One region of the Rummeliibacillus sp. SL167 genome, then DNA from elsewhere that is predicted to be linked to it. Evidence: riboswitches for the same ligand, from Rfam matches in the RefSeq annotation. Region 1 holds a riboswitch; each other region holds the start of a gene.
The links. Region 1 has a riboswitch for cobalamin ahead of FEZ13_RS04525 (energy-coupling factor ABC transporter permease). Riboswitches for the same ligand answer to the same signal wherever they lie in the genome.
Positions count from the first base shown of each region.

Region 2: it holds a riboswitch for cobalamin, as region 1 does, so the genes downstream of both, FEZ13_RS11720 (glutaredoxin family protein) here and FEZ13_RS04525 (energy-coupling factor ABC transporter permease) in region 1, are expected to answer to the same signal.
Region 3: it holds a riboswitch for cobalamin, as region 1 does, so the genes downstream of both, metE (5-methyltetrahydropteroyltriglutamate--homocysteine S-methyltransferase) here and FEZ13_RS04525 (energy-coupling factor ABC transporter permease) in region 1, are expected to answer to the same signal.
Region 4: it holds a riboswitch for cobalamin, as region 1 does, so the genes downstream of both, cobT (nicotinate-nucleotide--dimethylbenzimidazole phosphoribosyltransferase) here and FEZ13_RS04525 (energy-coupling factor ABC transporter permease) in region 1, are expected to answer to the same signal.

Region 1 covers NZ_VCBM01000001.1:1,002,137-1,007,190, reverse strand. Annotated here, with positions in the region: gene FEZ13_RS04540 (energy-coupling factor ABC transporter ATP-binding protein) at 1-689, opposite strand, end outside; gene cbiQ (cobalt ECF transporter T component CbiQ) at 686-1,477, opposite strand; gene FEZ13_RS04530 (energy-coupling factor ABC transporter substrate-binding protein) at 1,464-1,772, opposite strand; gene FEZ13_RS04525 (energy-coupling factor ABC transporter permease) at 1,769-2,530, opposite strand; cobalamin riboswitch at 2,715-2,900, opposite strand; cobalamin riboswitch at 3,215-3,403, shown strand; partial or broken gene FEZ13_RS04520 ((2Fe-2S) ferredoxin domain-containing protein) at 3,530-3,685, shown strand; gene cobJ (precorrin-3B C(17)-methyltransferase) at 3,743-5,054, shown strand, end outside.
Region 2 covers NZ_VCBM01000002.1:43,981-49,034, reverse strand. Annotated here, with positions in the region: gene nrdF (class 1b ribonucleoside-diphosphate reductase subunit beta) at 1-77, opposite strand, end outside; gene nrdE (class 1b ribonucleoside-diphosphate reductase subunit alpha) at 65-2,158, opposite strand; gene nrdI (class Ib ribonucleoside-diphosphate reductase assembly flavoprotein NrdI) at 2,155-2,526, opposite strand; gene FEZ13_RS11720 (glutaredoxin family protein) at 2,523-2,753, opposite strand; cobalamin riboswitch at 2,912-3,094, opposite strand; gene FEZ13_RS11715 (hypothetical protein) at 3,477-4,004, opposite strand.
Region 3 covers NZ_VCBM01000001.1:1,128,523-1,133,576, forward strand. Annotated here, with positions in the region: gene metE (5-methyltetrahydropteroyltriglutamate--homocysteine S-methyltransferase) at 451-2,748, opposite strand; cobalamin riboswitch at 2,961-3,139, opposite strand; gene FEZ13_RS05110 (MFS transporter) at 3,500-4,675, opposite strand; gene FEZ13_RS05115 (MerR family transcriptional regulator) at 4,729-5,054, opposite strand, start outside.
Region 4 covers NZ_VCBM01000001.1:1,198,458-1,203,511, forward strand. Annotated here, with positions in the region: gene FEZ13_RS05415 (sulfate ABC transporter substrate-binding protein) at 1-681, opposite strand, end outside; gene cobT (nicotinate-nucleotide--dimethylbenzimidazole phosphoribosyltransferase) at 1,677-2,726, opposite strand; cobalamin riboswitch at 2,806-2,985, opposite strand; gene FEZ13_RS05425 (isochorismatase family protein) at 3,543-4,172, opposite strand; gene FEZ13_RS05430 (isochorismate synthase) at 4,320-5,054, opposite strand, start outside.

The DNA.
Region 1 (5,054 bases):
TTAAAAATATGAATAGGATCGCCATGATAAATCACTTCACCATCACTCATGACAATAATCTCATCTGCCCACTCATAAGCAAAATGGACATCATGCGTGGATAAAATAATGGTTTTATCTAATTGATGAATTTGATTAAGCAACTGTAAAATTTGCTTGGAATAATACCCATCAAGTCCAGCTGAAGGTTCGTCTAATATAAAAACGTCCGTATTCATCGCCAATACACCAGCAATGGCGACCCTCTTTTTTTGGCCTAAACTCAAAAAATGTATAGGTTTGTCCTGTAAAGGAGTAACTTCTGTTTCGGTCATAGCCCATTCAACCATTTCATTCACTTTATCCTCAGACCAACCTAGATTTAATGGACCAAATGAAATATCTTGACGTACATTTCCAGCAAATAATTGTGAATCAGGATCTTGGAATACAATCCCCACGCGTGAACGTAATCCTAGTAATGATTTTCGGTCATATTTCATCGGGCGATTTTCAAAAAGAATACTGCCAGAAGACGGCTGAAGGATACCATTTAAATGCTGAAATAGTGTAGACTTTCCTGCACCATTATTTCCAAGAAGTGCGATCTTTTTACCTTTGGAAATAGTCAGAGATAGATCATTTAATGCTACAGTTCCATCGGCATAACGATGTGTTAAATGTTGAATTTCAAAGTATAAATCATTCAAACGAGGATTCCTCCAAACTCAATGTAAACACCAATGATGAGTACAAAGACAAAACTGATCAAAGTCCAATTTCTTTTAGAATAATGATAAGAATCTTCAAGAAAATTCACTGATTCATGATAGCCACGAGAATCCATAGCTATTGAAAGTTCCTTAGAACGGTGAAAAACATGGACGAATAGGGAGGAAATTAACATTCCCAAAGAATGAAAGCCTCTTTTTATCGAAATATAGCCAAGTCTTGAATTTTGTGCCTGAAAAACGCTAACTGAAATTTCTAAAAATACAAAAATGAATCGGTACGTTAACTCGGTTAATTCAATCATTAGTTGTGGTACCCTGCATTTTTTTAAAACTTGCATTAAATCATGGACAGGTGTTGTTAACGTTAAAAAATATAAGCAGCTAATACTACTTAAAACCGAAAAAAATAATTGAATACACATTTGAATACTTTGAGTTGTGATATACACAGTGCTGTTTAAAAATGAGAATTGCCACACCGAACTGTGTAGCAATTCAGCATGTTGAGTAAAAGAGAATAGTATTCCAACCATGCTGCTCAATAAAAACAATCCAGGTATACAAAGTAATTTTAAATAATATGTCCAAGGTATTTTAGCTGCAAAAATAATGAGTCCGCTCATCATCGAAAAAGTAATAAGAGAAATCAAAGCATCCTTGACTGTCAAAGAAAAAATCAAAAGAAAGAGCGATAAAACGATTTTTTCTACGGGATGGGTTTTTGCTAAATGATTGATATAAGCATATTGATCAATAAGTAGCATGCTTTCCTTTGCCCTCTTTGTTATCATCTTTTTTAGATTTACCACGTGATAGTCCGATAAAGTAACCGATAAAACCTGCTCCTATAGCAGCCTGCAAGGAGAATAATAGACTTTCAATCTCACCACTTGGCGGTTCCCAAATGTTAGAAAACCATGGATGATAAGAAGAGTCGATTTTCGTTATTTCCGCTTCAGCTTGATCGTCTGAACCACCAAATTCCGCACCCTTTTGGAAGAAAAGAGGAAGAACAGCCAAAATAATGACTAATGCTATTAACAATAAGTTCTTTTTCATTGTTGTTCTGCTCCTTTTTTAAATACTTTCAGTGCTTTTAACTCTGCTAAATTGTATTTTTGTAAGAAGTTCATGATGACAACTGTAAGAATCCCTTCACTAATGGCTAAAGGAATTTGTGTAATAGCGAAAATGCCACTAAATTTTGTAAATGAAGCAAAGAAACCGCCTACATCAGAAGGGAAAGCAAGTGCTAATTGGATAGATGTCACTACATATGTACCCAAATCACCAAGTGCAGCGGCTAAAAATACTGCCCATGAAAAAGATAATCCCATTTTAGTAGCTCCTTTATATACGCCGTATGCAATAAGAGGACCGACAATCGCCATAGAAACTGTATTCGCACCTAATGTAGTTAATCCACCATGTGCAAGCAATAATGCTTGGAATAAAAGAACGATAAAACCTACCACACTCATAGCCATTGGTCCAAATAATATAGTACCGAGGCCTACACCAGTAGGATGAGAACAACTACCTGTAACAGATGGAATTTTCAATGCTGATAATACGAATGCAAAGGCTCCAGATAATCCTAACATCATTTTGGTTTCTGGATTTTCAACAATTGTTTTTCGGATGGAGCGGAATCCAATCACTAAAAATGGAATGGAAACTGCCCACCAGAAAATAGCCCATTCAACGGGTAAAAAACCTTCCATAATATGCATAGCAAAAGCTGGTTTTGGTACAATCATAATGGCTAGAAGAAAATAAACTAGTTTCCAATTCAAATATTTTTTTAAATTTTTCATTTTACCAATCCTCTCTATTACTTATTCCATTGTGACATTTAAAAGTTTCTTTTGTTGCACCTCCATCACACCCTATAAGGACAATAAAAAAACACTTCTTACGGATAGAAGAAGTGTTGATGAATAGTAAAATAATACTAATTGCTTAGCATGTCTATTCTCACACCTATCCTCGTAGGCTGAAACTAATTCGCATTTCATGGCAGGTCTCCTGGCTTAGCGTCATCATTATACTTTCACCTTCCCATCATTGACAGTGGCATCTTAAAAGCATAACTCGGCTTTACAGTGGCGGGACCGCGTTTGTTTTGCACAAACTTCCCTTTTAAGCTAAATATCTAAATTCAGCACCATAAAATTTATTGAATTGTTATATTACAAATCCAGTGTATCACGATTATATGCCCAATTCTATCTTTTTATTAGAAGAAATTCTGATGATTATAAAAGTTTGTTTTATAACAGTTAATTACTAAAATTTTAGAGAAATATTGTACAAGAAATCTATTTTTTAAATTGAAAAACAGTCTATAAGATAAAAAATATATTTTAAATCATGACAAAATAGTATATGATGATGACAGTTTAAAATTTTTCTAACAGGTGAGATGAAAACTCGCTGATTATAATGCAACAAGTTTTTTTGAATTGATCGATCTATACACCTGTTTTTCTAATGAACAATTACATACTATTTTTAAAAGTGCTCTTGTAGATTTTCAAGGGATAATAGGGAAAACGGTTCAAAGCCGGTGCAGCCCCCGCTACTGTAAACATGGATGAAATGATAAAACTCACTGGTCAAATGACTGGGAAGAGATCAGAGTAAAGTGAAATGTAAGCCAGGAAACCTGCTTTTAAAAAGTACGATACTTTTCGGAGGGAAAGGTAAAAACTATGGTACCAGCTAACAAACTAGTTTTTAAACCTTTATTCCAAGAATAAAGGTTTTTTATTTTCCTTTTTCTATTGATAAATAGGATGAAAAGGAGAGTGGATATGGTAACTTGGGATTTATCGGGAATGAAAAGTCATTTATTCATTTGTAACGGAAGTTCATGTATGAAGAAAGGAGCAGAGGAAATCACCCTCGCCATTCGAGATGAGATTACACAATTAGGGATGGACGAACAAATCCATACAACTAGAACTCGAGTTGCAGCCACTATTGGGATTCACAAAAACAAATAAATAAAAAGGGGAGAAGTTCACATGGCAAAACAAGGTAAACTATATGTCGTTGGTTTTGGCCCTGGTGATTTTAAACATATTACGACGCGAGCAGTAGAAGCACTTCAAGAAAGTGATTTTATCATTGGTTACAAAACTTATGTTGAACTAATCCAAGATCTCATTACGAATGAAAAAACAATTATTAGCACAGGGATGACAGAGGAAGTTTCAAGAGCTCAAGAAGCAGTTCGACAAGCAGAAACCGGGAAAATAGTAGCTGTCATTTCAAGTGGTGATTCAGGAGTCTATGGTATGGCAGGACTCGTATACGAGGTGTTAATCGAAAAAGGTTGGACCGAGGCAAACGGGATTCCAATCGAAATCATTCCAGGTATTTCTGCTATCAATTCATGTGCCTCTCTATTAGGGGCACCTATTATGCACGATTCCTGCACAATTAGTTTAAGTGATCATTTAACACCATGGAATTTAATTGCTAAAAGAATAGAAGCTGCCGCCATGGCGGATTTTGTGATAGCACTTTACAACCCACGTAGTGGACGTAGAACACGTCAAATTGTTGAAGCTCAACGTATTCTCTTGCAATATCGATCACCCGATACACCTGTTGGATTAGTGAAAAGTGCTTATCGTGACCGTCAGCAAATCACGATTACCAACTTGAGTGAAATGCTTGAAAATGATATCGGGATGTTAACGACTGTCATTATTGGTAACTCTTCCACATTCCTTTATGACAATAAAATGATTACCCCACGTGGCTATCAAAGAAAATACACGTTGCATGCGGATAAACAAGCATTAAAACCACATCAACGCTTAAAAGAGGAAGCTGAACCATGGGCAATGGATCAAAAAACAGGTGTTCAGCGTATTCAATCTTCTGTAGCTGTTGTTGAGAAAGTCCCAAAGGTTGAATCGATCAAGACAGAGCATCCAAAAGTAAATTCATATGAGATGGCTCTGGAAGCCTTAAAACGCGTGACTGGTAAACAACCTGAAACTACAACTACACAATACATCCATCAAGATTTTGAAGAAATATTTGAATTAGCTGTAAGTCCTGGTGTTGCCAATAAAAAGTTTACACCCGAACAAATGATGACTTTAGCCATGGTTGTAGGTGAAAAAGGCACCATGGAATATACACCCAATCATCAAATTCTATTAAAAATACCTACTTCAAATCCCGATGAAATTACATCCAAATTACAAAATGTAGGCTTCCTGCTATCACCAGTAGGAGATGTTTTAACATTAAAAGCTTGTGATTTTTGTGATGGTGAAAAAACGGGCGGGATTCCTTACGCAGAAGAAATTCAAGAAAAAT
Region 2 (5,054 bases), on a different contig from region 1:
TGATCCCAAAATGTTTTAGCCAAATCACTCGTTGGTTTATTCCAATTGACCGCTTCAAATGGTCCTATATTGAACATGACACACATTCCTCCAATGTTTGCAAGCGTTGGCGAACATAATAAATCGACTTAATGCCGCGCATCCATGCATAAATATAAAGTTTCGCAAGGCGCTCAGTTGTCCATTGATCCGTTACATATAATGTCATTGAAATACCTTGATCAACATGTTTTTGAGCTGTTGCATATAAATCAATCATACGATAACTATCAACATCATAAGCTTCTACATATAAATGCTGATTTTCATTATTTAAATAAGGCATTGGATAAATGGTCCGGCTATCCGCATAATCACGAATTTCTACTCTTTCCGTACATGGAGCAATGGATGCTGTGCAACTACGAATGTAGGAAATACTGCCTGTTGGTGCAACAGCGAGACGATATGCATTAAATACGCCATATTTCATAACATTTTTCTTTAACTTTTTCCACATATCCGCTGTAATGATCGGCACATTTCCTAGTGCTTTTTGTACTTTTTCAGTTGGCATTTTTTCTTGTTTATGGATGTAATGCTCAAAATATTGGCCATTTGCATACTCACTTTTATCAAATCCATAAAAAGTCTCGCCTTTTTCTTTTGCAATTAGCATGGAAGCTTTTAAGGAGTAGTAATTTAATGCTTCCATAAAGAAATCAACGAATTCGATAGATTCATCTGAACCATATAGAATATTTTCCGTAACAAGATGTCCATGAAGATTCATCGTTCCCAATCCAACCGAATGCATCAATTTATTTGCCTTTGCAACAGAAGGGACATTGACGATATCCGTCATTTGAGAAACATTTGTCAGTAGACGCATAGCTGTATCAACTAGTTCTTCAAAGTTATTTGTTTCTGTCGCATGATGAATGTCTAAAGAACCCAAATTACAAGATACATCTAAGCCATATTCGTTTGGCTTGTCCATGTCTGTAATAATACTGGTCGTTTGAACTTGCAGAATTTCCGTGCAAAGATTGGACATTTTCACCCGACCAAGACCTTTTAAAGGATGAACACGATTTACATTGTCATCGAATATTTCAAATGGATAGCCTGATTCAAATTGTGTTTTCTTTATTTCTGTATATAATTTCCGTGCATTTAAGCGTTTTAATTTACGAATATTGGGATTATCCAATAGTTCATAATACATCTCAGTAATACTGATTTCACTCATGCGCTTACCATATTCTTTATAAATATCATAAGGACTAAATAAAACGATATCTTTATCTTTTTTCATCAATTCGAAGAAAATATCTGGAATGATGATGCCTGTTGACAATGTGGCAAGACGAATTTTTTCATCCGCATTTGGTTTTTTCGATGAGATAAATTCTTCAATATCCCCATGGAAAATATTTAAATAGACCACACCGGAGCCATTTCGTTGTCCCAATTGGTTGGAATAAGAAAAGGCATTCTCTAATAACTTCGCAACGGGCATGACACCGCTTGCACGATTTAAGATCCCTTTGATTGGATCCCCTAATGGGCGCAAATCGGTTAATAAAGTACCAACTCCACCTCCTAAGCGAGAGAGTTCTAAACAATAGCCAATGTTTTCTGCAATGCTGTTCATCGTATCATCCATCGCTAATTTAAAGCAACTGACCAACTCCCCGCGCGCTTTTTTACCACTGTTTAAAGCTGTCGGTGTGGCAGGCTGATACGATTCCATCATATGATGAACAGCCTTTTCAGCTAGCTGTTCGTCGCCTTGTGCTAAATAGAGGGCAATGATGATGATACGATCCTCATACTTTTCTAAAATTTCCTTTCCATCTCGGCTCTTCATGGCATACCCTTCATAAAATTTACTGGCACTCATAAAGGATGGAAAGCGAAAATGATAATCATAAGCATATTTGAATAATTTTTTGATAAATTTCATGGAGTACATTTTCAAAAAGTCTTCTTCGTAATATCCTTCCTCCATTAAATAGCTTATTTTTTCTTCTAAGTCGATAAAATAGCGCATTCTGACATTGACATTTTCCAAAAAATATTTGCGTGTAGCTTCTTTATCTTTTTGCAAATCAATGGTTCCTGTTGAACTATATTTATTTAACACTTCATTGTTTAATTTTAAGTATTCTTTCATAAAGAAACCTCTCTCTCAAAAACGTTTTGATACTGATCAACGATTGCCGCATAATCCCGTGGAAATCCCCGTAGTTCTATTTTTCGAATAATAGGCACATGGTATTTTCTGCTGATTGTATCTGCTGATTTGCAAAAAACGGAGTGACCAAAATTGGAATTTCCGCTAGCGATCACACCTTTACAAAAAGAATGATTGTTTTGAAGAAATTTCTCAACAATTGGTGGCACATCGCCCAATCCGTCTGTATAAGTAAAAACGAAAAAGGGTTCTGTCATCATCAAATCTTCTGTTATTTCAACATTAGGCAATCCTAGCCGATGAATGATGGATCGAACATTTCCCGTTCTGCTGGCAAATGCAATCATATGGCGATCTTACTAATCTCTTCGTTCATTTGCGCAACATCTTGGATTAGTTCCCCATTCAACTCTAAAATTGGAACGGATAAAAAGCCTGCTTCGACTATTTGTTGTTTTGCTTGTTCATCTGTATCTACATTAATTAATTCATATTTTCCCTCAAAGCCTGCTTCTTTTAAAAATGACTTTACAAACATGCATTTTGGGCAAATTGTTTTCGTATAAAGTTTCATAAGATCTCCTCTTTCTTTAAAAAGTAATTTACACTTTTACATAAGTAACACAAAAAGCTATCCCCTTCTTATCGGGAATAGCTTTATTTCAAAATGGAAACAATTAGGTCGATGGAAATGCAGACTTATTTGCCCCCATTTCCTAGCCCCCGAAAAAATGTGCAATTGTTTATTAGGCAGGTCTCCTGGCTTATGCTTCACCCTACTAGTCACCTTCCCATGTAAAAACATAGTGGCTATTGACATTCGTTTCACATTTACAGTTGCGGGGACAGCATCAGATTCTCACTGATTTCCCTATTAATCTACATATAGTAGAACCAAGATAAACAACATACTATATATTGTGATGTTATTCTAATAATATCATCTTCCCGCTTTTTGTACAAGCGACTAAAGTTTGTTTTTAAACTTTAAATTGTTTCAAGAATATACGGGTCTATCCAAAAAGTCCTGCTTCAAATATTAGTTATAAACTACTGTTTCTCTTCAAACCTGCGTAGGAATCAGGTGTCATGATTATCCAATTTCATTTATAAAATATCACGCGTGAGAATATATTTTACTTTTGAATCCAAAATTGTAAGTGACATTGAAAAATGAAAATATTAAAAAAATATGCCACTTGCATAGATTAAAAGAGTCTGCAAATATATAGAAATTCTATAAAATAAAGTTTCCACATTCCTATTAAATGAACTCTTTAGCTTATTAATTTACCTACTAATTTTGCCATACATCTTTAAAATAATCGGATAATATGCCTTCTCCTTGAAATCTATCTTCAAGAACAGTTTGTACTTGTTGTAATTCAACTTTAAGTTTTCCGCCACTATCAGGGAGAGAACCTAAATAAGAATATTGATACACTGGGTCATCAGGACATAGTTCATAAGCACGTTTTAACATCGAAATTCCTTTTTCTTCCCAATGTTCATAATCACCGAAGTAATACGGAAACTGTGAAATCATATAACCAAAACACCAAAGAAAATCTTCATTTTCCATAAAATTGGTCAAACCAAAATATGTGACTTCATTTAGCATAATCTCTAACTCATTAGAATCTAATTTTTCGCCCCCTATACAGTCCTCTTCGACCAAAACATACCAGCAAAAGAAACCAAGCCTAATAAGAATTTTCAAATTTTCAGGATTCTGCTTCCACTTTTTTGTGAGGAATGATTTTGCTTCATACCATCTTTCTTGACTTTCCACTATGTCAACTTCATTCCACCGCCAATCAATCATAATAGTGCATCTCCTTTCCTAGATAGCAACTTCTACTGATGATGAACCCAAAAAATCAATCCATCAAAATATTACCATGAAGTATTTTTCTTTTTATGCAATGTCCATTCATAAAGAGCACTTCCTATCAAGCATTGGAAAAAAACAGCCTTATATAAAAGTATCGAAAGCCCATTTGATTCATTGTCTGTACTTGGATATAAGGAAAGCCGTTTTGAAATGGGGTACTGTTCAGTTTGAAATATAAAAACATCCCACCAATACTTCCGACTAAAATAAAAAATAAACTACTATGTACAGCATTCCTCTTCTTTTTTTCCATTAAAAAATTCACGATAAATAAGAGAAAAGGTGTTACGAGCGCAATAAGATATGCATTGCCTTCATAAATAACATCATTTGTGATATCCGCTATCCAAAAACAGCAGCATTATACAATTACAACAGCTAAAATATTGATTAAAAGTAGTCTAATATATTTCATCATTAACTCCCAATATTTATATTTTGCGTTTTCTATGATTTGACCATCATTATGCGTAAAAGTTGCATAGCTTAACTGAACTCTATTAATTATTTCGATGACTGGTACTAGCCTAACTCTTCAATTTTTATCTTACTCTTTTCTAGCAAATTCTTGTTTTTTCCTAATCCGTAAACATTCTTGATGCCTTGTTAATCTTAGAAATCAATTGCCTGTAGAAATCCCAATCGCTTCAACTAAAATAGTTTTCTATCCCTCCGCACTACCTTTTAAAGGAAAATTATGAGGAACATACATCTATCCGGTGTACTTTAAAAGGAAAAATGTTATAATAATAGTCATAGGAAAGTTATTATTTTCTATAAGAATATGAGGAACAAATGATTTTCTTATTTCTATTCAGGCGTGTTAATTAGGGAGAAAATAGGATATATATTTGCTAGAATCATCCTAAAATCCTGTATTTTTAGCTCCATTTGCATAGATTGGAGCGGAGGCTTGCTCTACTCCCGCGGGAAAAGCGAACAGATGAGACCCTGCACGGAGCGCAAGCGAAGGAAGCGGCT
Region 3 (5,054 bases), 130 kb from region 1:
CAGATAAAAAACACGAACATTTCAAATCAACATGAACATTAATATTCAGAAATTTTTGTTCCGCTCCAGACGGCGCTTTCCACGGGCTTGGCTTCAATCTCCTCGGGTCGACACGATGTTGACCCCGAAGCCGTTGCCACAGGACGTGGCGAACTTAGGCTTTGTCCCTTCAATTGTTCCTGCGGGGCTTTCGGCTCAAGCTTTTCCCGTAGGACTTTGAATAAGCCTCCTTGAACTCACACCGCACGAAGAAAATGCATGCATTTTCGAGGAGTCGCCGTCTTCCGCGCCACAACTATAAAATTAGCTATTATTAAATGTTCGTATTTTTTAAGAAGAAAATGATTTATGAAATTGATTCATCTACTTAACTAAAAGGAGTTAAGAACATTGAACAACATTCCTAACTCCTTGATGGTCAAATTATAGACTAAAACGATGATCTTATTGTTATGATTTTACAGAGGATGCTACGTCTTCTCGCAATGTTTTTGCTGCCTCTACCATGTTTTGAAGAGATGCAACAGTTTCTGTTTCACCACGCGTTTTTAAGCCACAATCAGGATTCACCCAAAATTGTGTTGGTTTCAATACTTCAAGACTTTCTTGCATGATCGTTTCCATCTCTTTTATCGATGGAACTCGTGGACTATGAATATCGTAAACACCTAAACCAATGCCTTTGTCGTATGGTGTTTCTTTTAGTGAATCGATTAACTCACCATGACTGCGAGATGTTTCAATGGAAATGACATCTGCATCCAATGCACTTATAGGCTCGATAAAATCATTGAATTCGCAGTAGCACATATGTGTATGAATTTGTGTTTGATCTTCAACAGATGAAGTAGCTAAACGGAAAGCCTTTACACCCCAATCTAAATATTCTGACCAATTTTCCTTGCGAAGAGGAAGTCCTTCACGCAAAGCAGGTTCATCCACTTGAATAATGGCTATTCCAGCTTTTTCAAGTGCTTCTATTTCTTTTTTCAATGCCAATGCAATTTGATAAGCAATTTCTTTACGTGGAATATCATCTCGTACAAATGACCAATTTAAAATAGTCACTGGCCCAGTGAGCATGCCCTTAACATAATGATTGGTTAAACTTTGTGCGTAAACGGATGATTTTACAGTCATTGGTTCTTTCCAAGCCACATCTCCATATATAATTGGTGGTTTTACACATCTAGATCCGTAAGAAACAACCCAAGCATTTTCTGTGAAAGCAAAGCCGTCTAATTTTTCACCAAAATATTCAACCATGTCAGTACGTTCAAATTCACCATGTACCAGAACATCTAGCCCTAAATCTTCTTGAATATGAATCCATCGTTCTGTTTCTTCCTTAACAAATGCTTCATAATCAGCATCTGATATTTTTTGTTTTCTCCACGCACTACGAGTTTTCTTTACTTCTGTAGATTGTGGAAAACTTCCGATTGTTGTTGTTGGGAATAATGGAAGCTCTAAAGCTTCGCGTTGAATTTCTTGACGTTTTTCAAATACACTTGACCGTTTAAAGTCTTCTTCTTTAATAGATGCCATCTCAGCTTTGACTGTTTCATTGTTACGTGATGCATCTTCTCTTAACAATTGAATAGCTTTAATACTTTCTGAAATAGCGTTATTACCTGGATCTTTTGGATTGTTAGCATAGCTTGTTAATTCTTTAAGCTCTATTATTTTTTCATCTGCAAATGCTAAGGCATTTTTTAATACAGGTGCCAATTTTTTCTCATAAGCAGTTGTTACTGGTACATGTTGTAGACTACAAGATGACTGAATCCATATGTTTTCACATTTGCTCAACTGTTGAATGGCTTGTAATGTATTATATTTTTCTGCTAGATCAGCTCTCCAAATATCACGACCATTAATAATACCTGCCGCTAATACTTTATTCTTTGGAAAGCCAAATTTTCGAAGTGCATCCATATTTCCTTTATAACCATGCACAAAGTCTAATCCAATACCTGCAACTGGAAGGTTTACGATTTCTTCAAAAAATGAAACGGACTCAAAATAAGTTTGAAGTAAAATTTTCGCATTCGGCACTTCTTCAACAATTTGTGAATAGATTTCTTTAACAGTTGCGATGTCACTTTTATCTAAAGTTGTAACAAGAGAAGGCTCTTCTATTTGTATCCATTCAGCTCCTGCTTCAACCAGTTGTTTTAGAACCTGAATATACAATGGAATCAGTTTTAAAATATACTCTGGTTCCGTTTTTGCATCATAACCTTTTGTTAAGCGACTAAATGTATAGGGCCCGATAATCGTTGGCTTAGCTTCAATCCCAAGCTCCTCTTTCGCTTCCTTGTAGGCTTTTAAAATCGTGTTTTCTGTAAGATGTAATTTTTGACCTTCGTATTCTGGTACAATATAGTGATAATTTGTATTAAACCATTTGGTCATTTCAGAAGCAACTTGTCCTTCTCGGCCACGTGCCATTGCATAATAGGTTCCAAGATCAACGGTTTCAGCTGTCCATTGATAGCGTTTTGGTACAAGTCCAAACATCACCGCTGTATCAAGCATGCGATCATAGTAAGTAAAATCACCGACCGTTACTTGATCGATCCCTAATGCTATTTGTTTCTTCAAATGGTCAAGGCGAAGTTGCTTCATGCGCTCATGTAATTCATGTTCGCTAATTTCTTGCTTCCAATAGCTTTCTACTGTGCGTTTCCACTCTCTATTTCCTCCGATATAAGGGTATCCAATGACTGAATTTGTATATTTCATATTTTCCTCTCCTCGTATATAGTAGAATTCTTTTCTGAACTACTGTTATTTTTAAAATTGAATCTTTGGGCAAATAAAAAAGCCATCTCCAAATACAGGAAATGGCTGTGTAAAAAAAGGCTATGCACAAATAAGCAATAACCTCGAAATTGCTTTCTTATCACTTCGTACTGTGAATCTCACTCCCCACCCCCTATCCTCGTAGGTCAATCGGTGTGTACTAGCTATTGGCAGGTCTCCTGGCTCATGATCATTGCTAATCGTACCTTCCCATTATCATAGTGGTTATTACGAGTCGCTCCCATTTACAGTTGCGGGACAGCGCCGGATTTTCACCGGTCTTCCCTTTTAATCCAAATTGTCATTTGGAACCATAACTTACACGCTATTAAATTGTCCTTTTACTATATCATACTTTTATCATTAGATTTTAAATATTCTATAATTTTAGAAAAAAATATGAAAATTACCTTGTTCTTAAAGCTTAAGTAGAAAAATTCCTCTATACCGATTTTTCTAATAGATTTACTAAACTATATTTTCAGGCGGATTGATTATCCAATTTAATCCCCTTGGATTTAGATAATTCGCTGATTTCCGCCTCCACTCCAATCTATATAAAGTGGCGGATTGTTTTCATGCACAATCAGATTGAGTGCATGCAACAGTTGCTCCCCCACCTATCGTTCATTCTCGTTTCTCTCTATACCTTGAGGTGGGGGTTTTACTACCGTTAATGCGGGATAAATATTTAATTTGAAACTTTTTTTGCATTTTTGCCGTATACGAAATGATAAACGATTAAACAAATTAAAATCCAAACAGTAACCGTACCATACAATGCTTTAAATGACATAAATGTCACTAAAATGCCGACTATATAAGGTCCGATCCCATTCGATAAATCTAGAAACATGAAGAACGTTGAAGTAGATAGTGACTTTCGATGTGATGGAGATTCTTGAATAGCGATTGCTTGAAAATTAGAAATAAGTGTCCCGTAACCAATACCGATCAAAACAGCAGATAGTAAAAATACCAAGCCAGTTTGTGCTATGCTCAATGTAAAAAAGCCCATAATGGTTAATATGAGCAATGGATAATTCACTCGATTCGCCCCAAATTGATCAAACCATTTTCCAGTAAAGGGTCTCGTTATGATCAGTGCAATAGCATAAACAATAAAAAAGAAACTTGATACAGAAACCAAATGGATTTCCTTGGCGTACTGTGTCAAAAATGATAGCAAACTTGAATAAGCTATCGCAATGAGGAAGATAACTATTGAAATAGGGATCGCTTTGGGTTCGATAAAATCTCTCCCATGAAATCCTTTCCTTGGTTCTTCCATTCCTTTAGGTTCCGGTACTTTTAAAAAACATGAAACTAGTAAATCAACAACAGCCACTATACTCCCTACTACAAAAACCGTTGTAAATGATGCGTGTTCATAAAGGAAAATGCCTAGAAATGGACCAAAAGCCATGGCAATATTCATAGAAGTTGCATAATATCCAGTACCTTCTCCGCGGCGATCATCTGGAATAAGCTCTGCAGATATAGTGCCAGCCGCAGTTGTAATACATCCATGCATAGCCCCCTGTATAAATCGGATGATGAACAAGACATATAAATCATCCACAACAATATGTAACAACATAGAAACTGTAAAGATACTAAGCGAACCAATAAGCATTCGCTTTCTACCCAATCGATCTAAATATTTTCCCGCAAATATTCTCGCTATAAGGGATGCTAATACAAATATTCCGGTTGCTAATCCTGCAACACTTTGATTTGTATGAAATTTTGTTGCAGTATAGACAGCAATCATGACCATTAATAGGTAAAAAACAACATGTGTAAAAAAATTAATTAAAAAGATAATGATAAAATCTTTTGTCCAAAGTTTGGATGACTGTACCAAAAGTCAATCCCTTCTTTCTGTCTATTTTACATTATCTATCATAAACCCTCCTCTTAGTGGAGAGTCAATGGAATGATTTTAACCCGTATTTCTTTTAGCCATTCTTTGGAATGATTAGAAATGATGCCATCCACAATTTTTCGAATATATAAAGGCCCTTCCGTTTGATAATTATGAACTCTGGCAAAACGTAAAAGTTTTTCTATGTATTTTCGATCATCTCCCATTTCCTCCCGCCATCTGATCACTGCAAAATCTCCTTCATCCACCGGTGTCATCATTTCCATCTTCATATGCAATGATTGATCTACTAATAAAAAAATGCCATCATAGGTGTTAACATTTTCAAGCTGATTTTCTATGTTTTTTAAATACCCAA
Region 4 (5,054 bases), 200 kb from region 1:
TTCCCATGCGATTAGCACATCACCAATACCCTTTTCAACAAAAGTAGTTGTAGCCCCACGAGCACCAGAGTCTAGAACTTCTACATTTTTATAAAGGTCTTTTACAAATTGTTTTGCTTTTTCTTCGTCATTGTTATTTTTTTGAAGTGCATAGCCCCAAGCTGCTAAGTAATTCCAACGAGCTCCTCCAGATGTTTTAGGATTTGGTGTGATAACAGAAACGCCCTTCTTCGTAAGATCATCCCAATCTTTGATACCTTTCGGATTACCTTTCCTTACTAAGAAAACAATCGTTGAAGTGTAAGGTGCTGAATTATCATCGAAACGATTAATCCAATCTTTGTTTAACAGCTTCTGATCAGCAATCGCATCAATATCATAAGCTAATGCCAGTGTAACCACATCTGCTTCTAACCCATCGATAACAGAGCGCGCTTGGCTTCCTGAACCCCCATGAGATTGTTTAATCGTAACTTTCTGACCTGTTTCCTCTTTCCAATGTTTTGCAAATTCTTTGTTGTATTCTTGATACAATTCTCGTGTTGGATCATAAGATACATTCAAAAGTTCAACGGATTTCTTTGCACCTGATCCTTCTGAATCTCCTTTACCGCACCCTGATAATAGTAAAAAAGTGGATAATACCACCGCTGCACTAGTAAATAATTTTCTCTTTTTCATTCGTAATTCCCCCCATATAAACTTTTTCTGAACGAATTAAATATTTGCCGCTAACTAAAAGCAATTCTAAAGTATGTAAAAATGCCTTTAGTTTCTCTAATCAGCATTTAATATTATAATTCCAATTAGTTAAATAGGTATTTAGAAACAAAAAAAGACTCCACATCAAAAGAAATATAGAAAAATATTTCTATTAACGTAAGAGCCTCTAGTCTTCTAGTGAGCTTTACAATCATTTAATTCCTACTAACATAGTAACGATAGTATATTTTTTTATAATGAAATTGTCAATACCTTTTTGGAATTTTCAGTTGAATCATCCGTTTTTTAATGTATTCTAACATGAAAAAGAAAAAAGATTTAAACTTCTAGCTGAATCAATTTCATTAATCATTTTCTTCTTAAAAAATACGAACATTAAGAATAACTAATTTTGATAGTTGTGGAGCGGAAGACGGCGACTCCTCGATTAGGCTTGCGCATTTCCTTCGTGCGGTGTGAGTTCAAGGAGGCTTATTCAAAGTCCTACGGGAAAAGCTTGAGCTGAAAGCCCCGCAGGAACAATTTAAGGGACAAAGCCTAAGTTCGCCACGTCCTGTGGCAACGGCTTCGGGGTCAACATCGTGTCGACCCGAGGAGATTGAAGCCAAGCCCGTGGAAAGCGCCGTCTGGAGCGGAACAAAAATTTCTGAATATTAATTTTCATGTTGATTTGAAATGTTCGTGTTTTTTATCTGAATTTTACATTATGAAATTGATTCAGCTATATGAAGGAATAATTCCTATTTTCCGTTAATGAGCATTTAGAATTATTTTTATCATATGTGTTGATTATCCAATTAATAGGGATTAAAATCGCATTCATCTTGACTCTTATTGAAGTGGTGTCTTCTGTACTTGTCGCTACGCTTTCATTACAAAAAGGATTTGCTAAATTAAGATAAATAACCCATCCTTAGAACTCTATTTTAAGATGGGTTATGTTTGTTAGTAGGTTAAATACTCATCCCTACGTCTTCAAAGGTTGGCATATTTTTCATCATGCTACATGCAGCTTCGATAATTGGAAAAGCTAAGGCAGCTCCAGAGCCTTCTCCTAAACACATGTTCATCTTTAGCATAGGTTCCTTACCAAGAAGTTCGCTCGCCTTTTTCCCACCTGGCTCGTCCGTTGCATGTGAAGTAATGAGGTAATCCTTTACTTTTGGCTCGATAGTCGTTGCGATTAAGGCAGAGGCTGTTGAAATCAGTCCGTCTACTACCACTGGAACTCGATTCGCTGCAGCTGCCAGCATAACGCCAGCCATGCCTCCGATTTCCAAGCCACCAACCTTTGCTAATACGTCAATGCCATCAGCTGAATTGGGTTGATTGATAGTAATAGCATTGCGAATGACTTCTATCTTATGAGCTAATCCACCTTTGCCCAGTCCAGCACCTCTCCCTGTTATTTCTTTCGGGTCACAATTGGCTAAAACAGATAATATGGCCGTACTTGGAGTTGTATTGCTAATACCCATTTCACCCGTACCTAATAGATTAGCACCTTGTTGTATTTCTTTTGTCGCAATCTCAATGCCGACCTCTAGCGCTTTAATAGCCTCTTCTCTTGTCATAGCAGGTCCTTTAGCCATATTGTCCGTTCCTTTTTTTATTTTCCGAATAATAACTCCAGCATCACTTGGGATATCTTCTTTGATTCCAATATCTACTGCTACAATTTTAGCTCCAGAAACTTTGGCGATTGTCCCTACACCTGTAATTCCTTTGGCGATATTTAATGTTTGTTCAATCGTTACTTCTTGCGGATTACTTGTAACCCCTTCCTCATATACACCATGATCTGCAGCCATTACAATCATTACTTTTTGATCGACTGCAGGAAAAAGTTCTTTCGTAATTCCTGATAATTGAACAGCGATATCTTCTAATTTTCCTAAACTTTTTGGGGGTTTGATAAGGCTGTCCACTCTTTCTCTAGCTTTTACCAACATTTCTTGATCCAAGTCTTCTACTTTTTCAATCGTTTGTTGTAATAAATTCACTTTTCATCTCTCCCGAATAAAATTAAAAGCCTGCAGCTTATTTGCATCGCAAATAAACCGCAGACTTTTCCATCATCTGTGTCATTCAAGTAATAAGGCAGGTCTCCTGGCTTGGGGTCATCATTTGAACAAACCTTCCCAGAACAATGTCCAGTGGTATTTTCGAACAAACTTCCCTATACAGTGGCGGGTCCGCTGAAGCTTTTCACTTCATTCCCTATTCTCCTTAATTAAAGGCACCTTACACTTTTATGAATTTTCTATCATTATGATACTAGGAAATTGAATGGAAAGCAATATGTAAAGGATGACTACTCACATTTCAAATAATTCATTCAGGCACGTTTGTTATCCAATTTTATCCATAAAGTATTTATTCGCCCCTTGAAACAATTTATTTGCTCTCTCAGAGATTTTATTCGCTCTCTCAAAAGATTTATTCGCTCTTTCAAAGACTTTATTCGCTCCTTCCGCAGGACATTGGATTGTTTTTTTATCGAATATGTGCTACACAAAAGGAACAAGCAAGCCGCAGCGAAGATCTATATAAATGGTCCGAAAAATACAGGTTTTCTCAAAAATTATGCCACGGACAGCCTAATTTTTGTAAAATCAACACGCGTGATAAAATATATATTTTTAAGGATTATGTCAAATATATCTCCTGATTTCGGAAGAACTCATTTAATTGATAGGGATTCAATGAGTTAAATTCTGCGAAAAAACAGAGCACAGAATACTGACTGAACAGTATTTCGTGCTCTTTGCATGTTAGGTACTCTTTTAAAAAATTTCTCGAACAAGCACTTAATCTACTTAAAGTTGGCTGATTAACTGATTCGTATCTGTAATCGTTGAACATCTTTTAGCAGCATAACGTATCGCCATCTGATGATCTTCTACAGAAAAATCCGCAACTGCATCCTTTACAAAGAATGGTTTAATATCATACATAAAAGCATCTGCTGCTGTTAATAAGCAGCCAATATGTGCATATACACCACAAATGATCAGCTGATCTCGATTCCATGTTTTCATTAACTGCTGCAACTCACTTTTCTTAAAAGCGCTATAACGCCATTTGGTCAACATTATATCATTCTCGCTTGGAGAAAGTTGGGGAATAATGGATGTTTGCTCTTCCTTCTCTTCAAGACCTGTCCCCCAAAAATCTGTTAAAAGCGCACGATCTTCCGCCTTTTGATTACCAGGTTGGGCGGTGTAAATAATAGGTATTTTAAGTGACTCGCATTTTTGTTTTATTTTTTGAATATTAGCGATCAATCTAGGAATAGGTGATTGCTGCTGATTATAAAAGTCTAAAAAATATTGTTGCATATCATGTATTAATAATACGGCCTTATCAGATTGCGGTTCCCATTGAACAGTATTATCAACTTCTAAATTTATCGGCATTTCATAAGACTTAATTTTTGGTATTGACATATAAACACTCCTCAAGATAGATAGGTTCAAAATAGTTTATAAAGATTAATATTTCCTCTTGTCCATTTAATTTACATTTAAAATGATAAATATGGATTCTCAATTTGATCCATGAATTATAGATGGTCCATTATTCCCGCTACGGATCTAGTTATTTTCTCCTGTAATGCCTATTGCATGAAGCATTGTTTGAAATTTCGCACCTGTTTCAGCGCGCTCCTCTTGTGGTACAGAAGATTCTACAATACCGGCTCCCGCATAAATAGTAATTTGGTTTTCTTTCACTTGGGCACAACGAATCGTCACGATCCATTCCCCATCACCATTCGCCTCCATATAGCCCACAATACCGGCGAAGAATTTTCGGTCAAATGGCTCTATTTCATGAATAAGCTGAAAGGCCTCTTCTCTCGGTTCTCCACAAACGGCTGGTGTCGGGTGGAGAGCACTAGCGATCGTAAGCGAAGTCGTTTGTGGATCTTTCAGCTCTCCAGAGATTGTTGTCGATAGATGAATCATGGAATCTGTATATAAAATCGATGGTTGATCCGGTGCTTGAATCGTTTTAAAGAATGGATTTAATTCACGGCAAACCATATCAACCACTACTTTATGTTCATGTAAATCTTTTTCTGAATTTAATAGACTGGCAGCAAGTCTTGCGTCTTCATCTTTGTCATGCGTTCTTTTTCTTGAGCCTGCGAGAGGATTAGCGATAATCGTATTGCCTTTCTTTCGAATCAGTAATTCTGGACTCGCTCCGACCAATGTATTGATTTCTTTCTCACCTGTATTAATGGCAAAGGTGTAGCCACTTGTATTTGTTTTTGCTAAAGATTCAATAAGTGGTGGCAGATCGACTCTGTCACTCGTAGAAATTTG